DNA from 3 places in the Kitasatospora sp. NPDC057940 genome. Region 1 is predicted to be linked to each of the others. Evidence: riboswitches for the same ligand, from Rfam matches in the RefSeq annotation. Region 1 holds a riboswitch; each other region holds the start of a gene.
The links. A riboswitch is a leader RNA that binds a small molecule or an ion and turns the genes downstream of it on or off. The one in region 1 is predicted to bind cobalamin.
Positions count from the first base shown of each region.

Region 2: another riboswitch for cobalamin. It lies ahead of ACFVTF_RS34710 (ABC transporter substrate-binding protein); the one in region 1 lies ahead of ACFVTF_RS30490 (FecCD family ABC transporter permease).
Region 3: another riboswitch for cobalamin. It lies ahead of ACFVTF_RS07550 (peptidase); the one in region 1 lies ahead of ACFVTF_RS30490 (FecCD family ABC transporter permease).

Region 1 is NZ_JBHVPH010000026.1:102,793-106,055, reverse strand. It holds gene ACFVTF_RS30495 (ABC transporter ATP-binding protein) at 1-354, opposite strand, end outside; gene ACFVTF_RS30490 (FecCD family ABC transporter permease) at 354-1,436, opposite strand; cobalamin riboswitch at 1,526-1,665, opposite strand; gene sodN (superoxide dismutase, Ni) at 1,754-2,149, opposite strand; gene sodX (nickel-type superoxide dismutase maturation protease) at 2,373-2,807, shown strand; gene ACFVTF_RS30475 (CGNR zinc finger domain-containing protein) at 2,849-3,263, opposite strand, start outside.
Region 2 is NZ_JBHVPH010000037.1:24,956-28,218, forward strand. It holds gene ACFVTF_RS34700 (type I polyketide synthase) at 1-4, opposite strand, end outside; gene ACFVTF_RS34705 (hypothetical protein) at 280-921, shown strand; cobalamin riboswitch at 1,033-1,238, shown strand; gene ACFVTF_RS34710 (ABC transporter substrate-binding protein) at 1,333-2,304, shown strand; gene ACFVTF_RS34715 (FecCD family ABC transporter permease) at 2,301-3,263, shown strand, end outside.
Region 3 is NZ_JBHVPH010000003.1:380,797-384,059, reverse strand. It holds gene ACFVTF_RS07560 (polysaccharide deacetylase family protein) at 1-632, opposite strand, end outside; gene ACFVTF_RS07555 (winged helix-turn-helix transcriptional regulator) at 745-1,104, shown strand; cobalamin riboswitch at 1,191-1,331, shown strand; gene ACFVTF_RS07550 (peptidase) at 1,431-2,513, shown strand; gene ACFVTF_RS07545 (flagellar hook-length control protein FliK) at 2,533-3,012, shown strand; gene ACFVTF_RS07540 (hypothetical protein) at 3,130-3,263, opposite strand, start outside.

The DNA.
Region 1 (3,263 bases):
GTCCGCGCCCGGGCCGCCCAGGACAGGACCCAGACCGCGCCGGTGCGGCAGCCGGCCCATGGCGACCACCTCGGCCACCGTGAAGTCGAACTCGGCGGAGTGCTCCTGGGGGAGTGCGGCCACCCGCCGGGCGGCCTCGCGCGTGGTCAGCGCGTGCAGGTCCGCGCCGTCCAGCCGGACGGCCCCGGCGGCCGGCCGCAGCGCCCGGTAGACGCAGCGCAGCAGCGTCGACTTGCCGCTGCCGTTCGGCCCGACCAGCCCGACCACCTGCCCGGCGGCGGCGTCCAGGGTGACGTCGTGGACCAGCCGGGCGCCGGCCAGCTCGACCGAGACGGAGTCCAGGGCGAGATCCATCAGCGGCCTCCGAAGGAATAGCCGCGACGGCGCATCAGCAGCAGGAAACTGGGCACCCCGAGCACCGCGGTGACCACCCCGACCGGCAGTTCGGCGGGCGCCAGCAGGGTGCGCGAGACGATGTCCACCCAGACCAGCAGCAGCGCCCCGGCGAGCGGCGCGACCAGCAGCACCCGGCGGTGCCCGGCGCCGACCAGCATCCGGGCCAGGTGCGGCACCATCAGCCCGACGAAGCCGATCGCCCCGCTGACGGCCACCACCGTGCCGGTGACGGCGGCGGTCACCACGAACAGCTCGCGGCGCAGCCGGTCCGGGTCCACGCCCAGCGAGGCGGCCGTCTCGTCGCCCATCGCGAGCGCGTCCAGCCGGCCGGCGGCGCAGGCCAGGTACGCCAGGCCGGCCAGCACGGTGGCGGCGGCGATCGGCACCGAGCCCCAGGTGGCGCCGCCGAGGCTGCCGAGCAGCCACATCATGGCGTCCCGGGCGGCCTCGCCGCGGGCGGCCGCGAAGACCATCAGCGCGGTGACGGCGGAGAAGCCGTAGGAGAGCGCGGTGCCGGTGAGCACCAGCCGCAGCGGGGTGAGCCCGTAGGCCGTGCGCGCCGCGAGGTAGACCAGCACCATGGCGACCAGCGCGGAGCCGAACGCGGAGGCCGAGATCGCCCACACCCCGAGCGAGGCGAAGGCGCCGAGCAGCAGCACGGCGTTGGCGCCGACGGCCGCGCCGGAGGAGATGCCGAGCACGAACGGGTCGGCCAGCGCGTTGCGCACCAGGGCCTGGACGGCGACCCCGGTGGCGGCCAGCCCGGCGCCGACCACGGCGGCCAGTACGGCGCGCGGCAGCCGGATCTCCCAGACGATCGCGTAGGCGGCGGCCTCCTCCGCCTCCAGCCGTCCGCCCGTCAGCCCGGCGGCCAGCAGCCGCAGGGCGCGGGGCAGGCCGATCCCGGAGGCGCCCAGCGCCACGCCGCAGAGCAGCGAGAGCAGCAGGGCGGCGGCCAGGCCGACGGCGAGCGGGAGGGCGGGTATTCGGCGGGCGGGCGGGCTCGTTGCGCCACTGCCCGCGGCTGCGGTGCTGCTCACGGTGCGCCTTGCCTCGGGCCGCGGGTGCGCGGGGGAGGCACCGGTCGGGGGCGGGTCCGGGCGCCATCCCCTCGCAGTCCACGGCGAGTTGTCGGGAGTTCAGCGGCCGGGGGCGATCGGGCTGGCGCGGCCACCAGGGCCGCGCTCACCGTTGCGGGTCAGCGCCGGATTCGCACCGGACTTCCCCCTCGGACGCCCTGGCAGCATAACAGCCACAAAGGCTAGGCAACCCTTACCGGGCCCGGATGGGGCGTGGACGCACGACCGCCCCCGTCCGGGCTCGCGGACGGGGGCGGTCGGGTGGCGACGCGTCAGGCTCAGGCCTGCTTGGTCTCCCAGAAGATCTTGTCGACCTCGGCGATCAGGTCCAGCAGGGCCTGGCCGGTGGCGGGGTCGGTGGACGCCTTGGCGGCCGAGGCGGCCTTCAGGGTGTCGTTGATCAGCTGGTGCAGCTGCGGGTACTTCTCGAAGTGCGGGGCCTTGAAGTAGTCGCTCCACAGCACCGAGATGTGGTGCTTGACGGCCTCGGCACGCTGCTCCTTGATGATCAGGGCGCGGGTGCGGAAAGCCGGGTCCTCGTTGGCCTGGTACTTCTCCTGGGTGCCCTTGACCGACTCGGCCTCGATCCGGGCCTGCGCCGGGTCGTACACGCCGCAGGGCAGGTCACAGTGGGCGTGGGCGGTGGCGCGCGGTGCAAACAGACGAGAGAACATGGGAGTCCTTCCTTAGATCGTCTTCCCGCGCCCGAGATTACCCTTCCGCACCCGGGGTTTCGCGATCGGGCGGTGGGCCTAGGGCAAAAGGCGGACCCGGAACCGGGGTAATCCGGACATCGAACGGATCGAACGGGGTGACGGTCCGTACGGCAGACTGGGACCGGGCGGTCCGGGAGGAGGAGTCGTGGCGCGGAGCACGGAACCGGCGGGCGCGGAACCGATGGGCACGGAACCCCGGGGGCGGGGCGGCGGCGCGGTGCCGTTCGGGCTGGTCGACGTGGCGGGCCCGTCGATGGTCCCGACCCTGCGCGAGGGCGACCAGCTGCTGGTGCGCTACGGCGCGCCGATCCGGCCCGGCGCGGTGGTGCTCTTCCGGCACCCCTTCCAGCAGGACCTGCTGGTGGTGAAGCGGGCCGCCGAGCGGCGTCCGAGGGGCTGGTGGCTGCTGTCCGACAACCGGCCGGTGGACAGCGACAGCCGCAGCTACGGCCCGGTCCCGGACGAGCTGGTGCTCGGCCGGGTGCTGCTGCGGCTGCGCCCGCGCCCGGCCTGGCTGGCGCCGGGGCGGCGGCTGGAGCGGCTGCTGCTGGGCACCCGGCTGGCCCGGGTGCCGGGCCTGGCCCGCCGCCTGGGCGTCTGGGCGGACGAGCTCTGACCCTCTGAGCCCTGCCCTGCCCTGCCCGGCCCGGCCAGTGCCTAGCCGGCGGCGCCGAGTGCCGCGGCCTCGGCCTCCTGGCGCTTGCGGGCCCGGTACGCGGCGACGTTGGCGCGGGTCGCGCAGCGGTCCGAGCAGTAGCGGCGGGAGCGGTTGGTCGAGGTGTCCAGGTAGGCGTTGCGGCAGGGCGCGGCCTGGCAGATGCCGAGCCGGTCGGCGCCCAGCTCGGTCAGGTGGACGGCCAGGCCCATGCAGGCGACCGCGCTGAAGTGCGCGGTGGCGGTGGGCGAGTTGTCGGCCAGGTGCAGGTGCCAGCGCGGCCGGCCGGCGTCGTCCAGGTAGTCGTGCCCGGAGACCAGCGGGCTGACCGGGTACTCCATCAGCAGGCTGTTCAGCAGGTCGACGCCCCGGATCTCGTCGCCCTCGGCGGCGGCCTCGAAGACCCCGCGCAGCCTG
Region 2 (3,263 bases), on a different contig from region 1:
TCACGCCCCGGCTCCGACCTCTCGCCACTCGCGACCCACTCCCCCGCCGATCCCCTCCGTACCCAGTAACACACGGGCACAGACCGAGTCCCGCGGACTCGCCGCAGCTGCGCTCGCGGCCGCTGAGGAACTGCGACACTTCAAAGCCGCGATCAGGCCTCTGACCTACGGAAACAGCAGTCCTCCAGCCCGGGAGGGCACGAGGGCACAGCGCCGTGGACTTTGAGCGCTGCCCCCAATACCGCCCTCCCCGTCCGGCGCCCGTGTCAGGCTGGGGGAATGCTCTCCGACTCCGCCGCCCCCAACGACTGGCACACCCCGGCCGAACTGGCGCCGCTCGACGGCAACGAGGCCTTCCGCGGCACCGATGCCGGGACGGTGCTGGACTTCTGGCGCTACGCGATGCCCGACTTGCGAACCAACACCACCCGGGGCCTGCTCGCGGAATTCCTGGTCCACCGCGCCGTCGGCGCTGTGGCACGCAACATGGAATGGGACAGCTTCGATGTCCTGACACCTGACGGGCTCAGGATCGAGGTCAAGACCAGCGCCTACCTCCAAGCCTGGGGGCAGCGTCAGCTGTCGGAGATTCGCTTCTCCCGACTGCGCGGACGCACCTGGACTCCCGAGGACGGTGACGCCGCAGAGCAGTCCTACAACGCGGATGTCTACGTCTTCGCCCTCCATACCGCGCTCACCCACGCCGACTACGACCCGCTCGACATTGGCCAGTGGCGCTTCCACGTCGCTTCCCGTGCTCTCGTGGAGGCCACCGGACAAGCCAGCCTGGGCCTTGCTTCCGTACGCCGGCTGTGTGGCGAACCCGTCGACTACGAGGGGCTCGCGGCCCGGATCTCGGCCTGCTCCCTCCAGTCACCCTCAACTGGCGGAGCCACCGAAGCTGCCACCGTCACTGTGTGACAGCGCGCCGGCAGGCCGAACTCACACCTCCGTCAAGGCGCTGCCGCTGCCGGCGCTTCGCGTGGCCGGTGGGCGTCCTCGATCCGGTCGGCACCGACCTGACCACGCCTGATACCTTGCCATCGCCGTGGTGTACGGGAAACCGGTCTGAGTCCGGTGCGGCCCTCGCCACTGTTGCCGCGGAGTTCCGCGGCCCTCGCTGACCGGCTTTTCCAGCGGTCAGGGCCACTGGGCGGGCTGGAAGAGCCGTCCGGGAAGGTCGGCTGCGGCGTGTTGATGCGGAAGCCAGGAGACCGGCCACGGCGCGACATGTTCCACGAGGGTTTTGGAGAACACGTGCCCAGCGGTCTGCTGTATCCGTTTCGATCGATATGTGCCGTTCGTCCCACAGGTCCGATACGTGTCGGCCGGGTGGTCGCGGCCGTCCTGTTCACCGGCGTGCTCGGGGCCTGCACCGGCGCCCCCGCGCCCGCCACGTCCGGCGGGGCGGCCGGAAGTGCCGCGCCGGTCAGCGTGGACAACTGCGGGACCACCGTGACGGTCGGCGCGCCGCCCGCCCGGCTGGTGACGCTCAACGAGGGTGCCACCGAGGTGGCCCTGTCCCTCGGCCTGCAGTCCAGCATGGCCGGTACCGCCTACCTCGACGATTCCGTCCCGGAGAAGTGGAAGGCGGCCTACGACTCCGTCCCGGTGCTCTCCAAGGACTACCCGACGAAGGAGAAGCTCCTCGCGGCCCGTCCCGACTTCCTGTACGCCTCCTACTCCAGCGCGTTCACCGACAAGGTCGCGGGCAGCCGGGACGAGCTGCGCGGCCAGGGCATCCCGTCGTACCTGTCCCCGTTCGGCTGCTCGGACAAGAGCCAGGTGCCGCCGACGACCTGGCAGGCGGTGTGGGGCGAGCTGAACGACGTCGCCAAGGTCTTCGGTGTCACGGAGCGGGCCGCCGCGATCCAGCAGCAGCAGGAGCAGCAGCTCGCCCAGTTCACGGCGACGGCCGCGGGCAAGGGCCTGAAGGTCCTGTGGTACGACTCGGACACCAAGTCGCCGTTCGTCGGTGCCGGCCACGGCGGACCTCAGCTCGTGCTCGATGCCGTGGGCGCCCGCAACGTCTTCGCGGACCTGCCCGGTGGCTGGCAGAACGTGAGCTGGGAGAAGGTCGTCGCGGCGGACCCGGACGCCATCGTGGTCGCGGACGCCGGCTGGGACACGGCCCAGTCCAAGATCGACTACTTGGAGAACGACCCGGTGCTGAGCAAGCTCACCGCCGTGCAGCGCAAGGCTTTCGTGGTGGTGCCGTTCTCGGAGTCGACTCCCGGCGTGCGGCTCGCCGACGGTGCCGCCCGGGTGTCCGCAGGACTGGGCCAGCTGCACCCGGGTTCATGACCACCGAACCCCGCCCCGTCGTGCGGCCCCCCGGTCCGGGCCGCGCGACGGCGGCCCTGGCCATCGGTGCGGCCCTGCTGCTGACCACCGTGCTCCTCGGCCTGGCCGTGGGCTCGCAACCCGAGCCGGTCCGGACGGTGATCGATGTCGTGGCGCGCCGTCTCGGGCTGGGCGGCCAGCACGTCACGCTGCTGGACGACCAGATCGTCTGGCAGTTGCGGCTGCCCCGGGTTCTGGGAGCGGCTGCCACCGGCGCAGGCCTCGCGGTCTGCGGCGCGGTGCTGCAGACCCTGACCGGGAACGACCTGGCCGATCCCTTCCTGCTCGGGATCTCCGACGGAGCCGCCGCCGGCGCGGTCACCGTGATCGTCCTCGGCGTCGGCGTGACCGGCGCCGTGGGCACCGGCGCGGTGGCGACGGCGGCCTTCGCCGGTGCCCTGCTCGCCGCCGTCGTCGTCCTGGCACTGGCCGGCGCCCGCACCCGGTCGCTACCGACCACCCGGACCGTGCTCGCCGGCATCGCGGTGGGGCAGATGTGCGGGGCCTACACCTCGTTCGTCGTCCTGGTCCTCGGGGACCGCAACGCGGCGCGCGGCGTCATGGAGTGGACGCTGGGCTCGGTCGCCGGCGTGCGGTGGCCCACCGCCGTCTTCCTGACCGCGGTCGCGCTGGTCGGTGTCACGGTCCTGGCCTCCTCGGCCCGCGACCTGGACGCCTTCGCCTTCGGCGAGACCGCCGCCCGCTCCCTCGGCGTCCACGTCGAGCGCACCCGCTGGCTCCTCGTCGCCACCGCCGCGCTGGTGACCGCGTGCCTGGTCGCCAACACCGGCGTCATCGGGTTCCTCGGCCTGGTCGTCCCGCACGTGGTCCGACTGGTCTGCGGCCCGCGCCACGCCCTCCTGCTGCCCGTGTCGGCACTGGTGGGTGCGTCCCTCCTGGTGGGCAGCGACATCGTGGCG
Region 3 (3,263 bases), on a different contig from region 1:
AGCAGCTCACGGTGAAGGTCGCGGTAGGCGTACGGGCCGGCCGCGGCGTCGCGGACGTCGGAGTGGTCGCTGTGCATGAGGGAGACCAGAGGACCGTGAACGGTGGACAGGACCTGCGGGAGGTCGTGGTCGCCGTGGTCGCCGGTCCAGCGGTAGCCGGCCTCGGCGAGCAGGTCGACCGTGTGCCGCGAACCGGTGGCGCGCGGGCTCATCCACCCCGTCGGGCGAACACCGGTGACCCGGTGAAGGATTTCGGTGCAGCGACGGACGTTGGCCCGCTCGGCATCGACGTCGAGCAGCGCGGGCACCACGTCCTGGGCCCAGGAGTGTGCGGCGATCTCGTGACCCGCCTCGTGCACGGCCTCGACGGTCTCGGGGTGCCGCTCGGCCACCAGTCCACTGACGCCGACGGTGGCAGGCAGGTCACCCAGGACGTCGAGCAGCCGCCGGATGCCGGTGGTGACGCCGTAGTCCGCCCAGGAGGTGCTGTGCGTGTCGTCGATGCCGGACAGCGGCCACGCCGCGGCCATCGGCGCGTAGGCGGGCCAGTGCCCTGGTGACCACAGCTCCAGCGCGACGGTGACCAGCGCGACGACCTTCCGCCCGCCCGGCCATTCGGTCTCTGCCCTCATACGGTTCCCCTGTTCCCCTGTTCCCCTGATCGACGGCTCGACGGCTTCCGCAGTGGACGCTAGTGAGGCGGTAGGTACCTCCGGGTTCCTGGCGGCGGGCTACCGTCGGGTCATGCGTGAGTACTCCGGCAGTGTCTTCCTCGCCGACTGCCCGGCTCGGCTGGCGATCGAGATCATCGCCGACAAGTGGGCGGTGGCCGTGCTGTTCGCGTTGAGCCGGGAACCGTGCAGACACGGCCAGCTGGTCGACCTGATCGGCGGAATCTCGCGGAAGGTGCTGACCCAGACGCTGCGCCGGTTGCAGGGGTACGGCCTGATCGACCGCCACGCCGGGACCGGGAAGGTCGAGTACGCGCTGACGGACCTGGGCCGGACGCTGGTGAAGCCGATCGCCGTGCTGACTCAGTGGGCTCACGAGCACGGCGCGGCCGTGCTGGAATTCCAGGAGTCCCAAGCGGGCCGGTCGCACTGACGGTGTCTCGGTCAGGAGGAGCGCGTCGCGAAGCCGGGTGCGGACCACCGTGATGTGACGCGCGAACCCTTGACCGGATCTTTTCCGTATCGCCATGATGAGCCGTCATGTTGTGACTCCGCCGCTGGGGGAAGTCCGGTCCGAATCCGGCGCTGACCCGCAACGGTAGGCCGCCGACTCCACGTCGGTGGCGAGCCCGAGTACCCGGCGGCGGAGGTGTGTCGTCCCCTCCTCCCGTCGTGGTCTGCGGGCCGGAGCTCCGAGGGCTGCCCGGCTTGTCGCCGCCGTCCTCCGGGCCCCTGCGTGCGGGCCCGGAAAGGCCCACCGTGTCCTCGTTCCGACGCCCCCTGCGCCTCCTCGCGATACCCGCGCTCGCCCTCGCCACCGTCCTCCCGGCGGCCGCTGCCGCCCACGCCGCGCCTGCCGCCGCGACCGCCGCGACCTCGTCCTCGACGATCCGCCCCGACGCCGCCGCGGGCGGCTGGCTGGCCCGTCAGCTCGTCGACGGCGACCACTTCGAGTCCGTCTTCAACGGGACGGCCTACCCCGACCAGGGCCTGACCATCGATGCCGTACTGGCCTTCGCCGCCTCGCGCAGCTCCGACCAGGCCGCCGCGAAGGCCACCGTCTGGCTGGCCAAGCCCGAGATCATCAGCGGCTACCTCGGAGACGGCACCACCGAGGCCTACGCCGGGGCGACCGCCAAGCTGCTGCTCGCCGTCGAGGTGCGCGGCGGGAACCAGACGGCCTTCGGCGGCGTCGACCTGCCGGCCCGGCTGCGCTCGCTCCAGACCGCCGAGGGCCGGTTCTCCGACCGCTCGCAGTGGGGCGACTACAGCAACGCCTTCGGCCAGTCCCTGGCCCTGATCGCCCTGCACCGCACGACCGGTGGCGCCCCGGCCGCGGCCGTCGACTTCCTCGCCAACAGCCAGTGCGCGGACGGCGGTTACCCGATCGCCTTCGGCCAGGCCGCCTGCACCAGCGACCCGGACGCCACCGCGCTCGCCGCCCAGGCCCTCGCCGCCACCGGCCGCACCGCCAAGGCCGAGGCCGGGCTCGGCTGGCTGACCGCCCACCAGAACGCCGACGGCGGCTTCTCGGCCGCCGGGGCCGCCGCGTCCAACGCCAACACCACCGGCCTCGCCACGCAGGCGCTGCTGGCCGGCGGACGCTTCGTGGCCGGCCTCAAGGGCTGGAGCAGCCTGGTCAAGCTCCAGCAGGGCTGCGCCACCGACCCGGCGGTGCGCGGGGCGGTCGCCTACGACGCGACCGGCTTCAACCCGGCCACCGGCGCCCGGGCCACCGCGCAGGCCGTCCTCGGCCTGGCCGGCACCCCGCTGGCCACCCTCTCCGCCGCCGGTGCCCGCCCGGACGCGCCCGTGCCGGCCTGCCCGGCGACCACCCGCTGACCCCGCGAGGAGAGCTCCGATGACCGACACCCCGGCGCCCGCGCGCCCGGCCCGCCGCACCCTCGGCTCGATCGCCGCCGCCGCTGCCCTCACCGCCGGCCTGCTCGGCGTCTCCGCCGTCCAGGCCCCGAAGGCGCAGGCCGCCGCCTGCGACGGCACCACCGGTGTCACCGTCGTGGTCGACTTCACCGCCGTCGGCGGCGGCATCCAGACCGGCTGCGCACCCGGCGACCCGGCCAGCGGCCTGGCCGCGCTGACCGGCGCCGGGTTCGCGTACACCTTCCACCCGCGCTACCCGGGCTTCGTCTGCACCATCAACGCCCTGCCGACGACCTGCACCAACCCCACCGGCAGCGCCTACTGGTCGTACTGGCACGCCCAGCACGGCGGCCCCTGGTCGTACAGCAACCTGGGCGCGGGCAGCTACAACCCGGCACCCGGCGACGTCGAGGGCTGGTCCTTCGGCGCCGGCGCCCAGCCGGGCGTCACCGCGCCCTGACCTCCGGCGACCCCCCGGTGCCCCGGCCCCTCCGGAAGGGGGGCCGGGGCACCGGCGCTTCAGGCTTCGGACGGTGCGGACGCCGCTCGGGACGGGGTGTCCGAGCAGGACCCCGGATCAGTTGCCGTAGCGGAGCGAGACGGTGTCGCCGAGGTGGACGGTGGTGGCCCGGGTGGCGGCGGTGGCGGTGGTGCCGTCCAGGCTGACCTGCCAGGTGGCGGAGCCGCTGTTGGTGGTGCCGTTGATCGCGG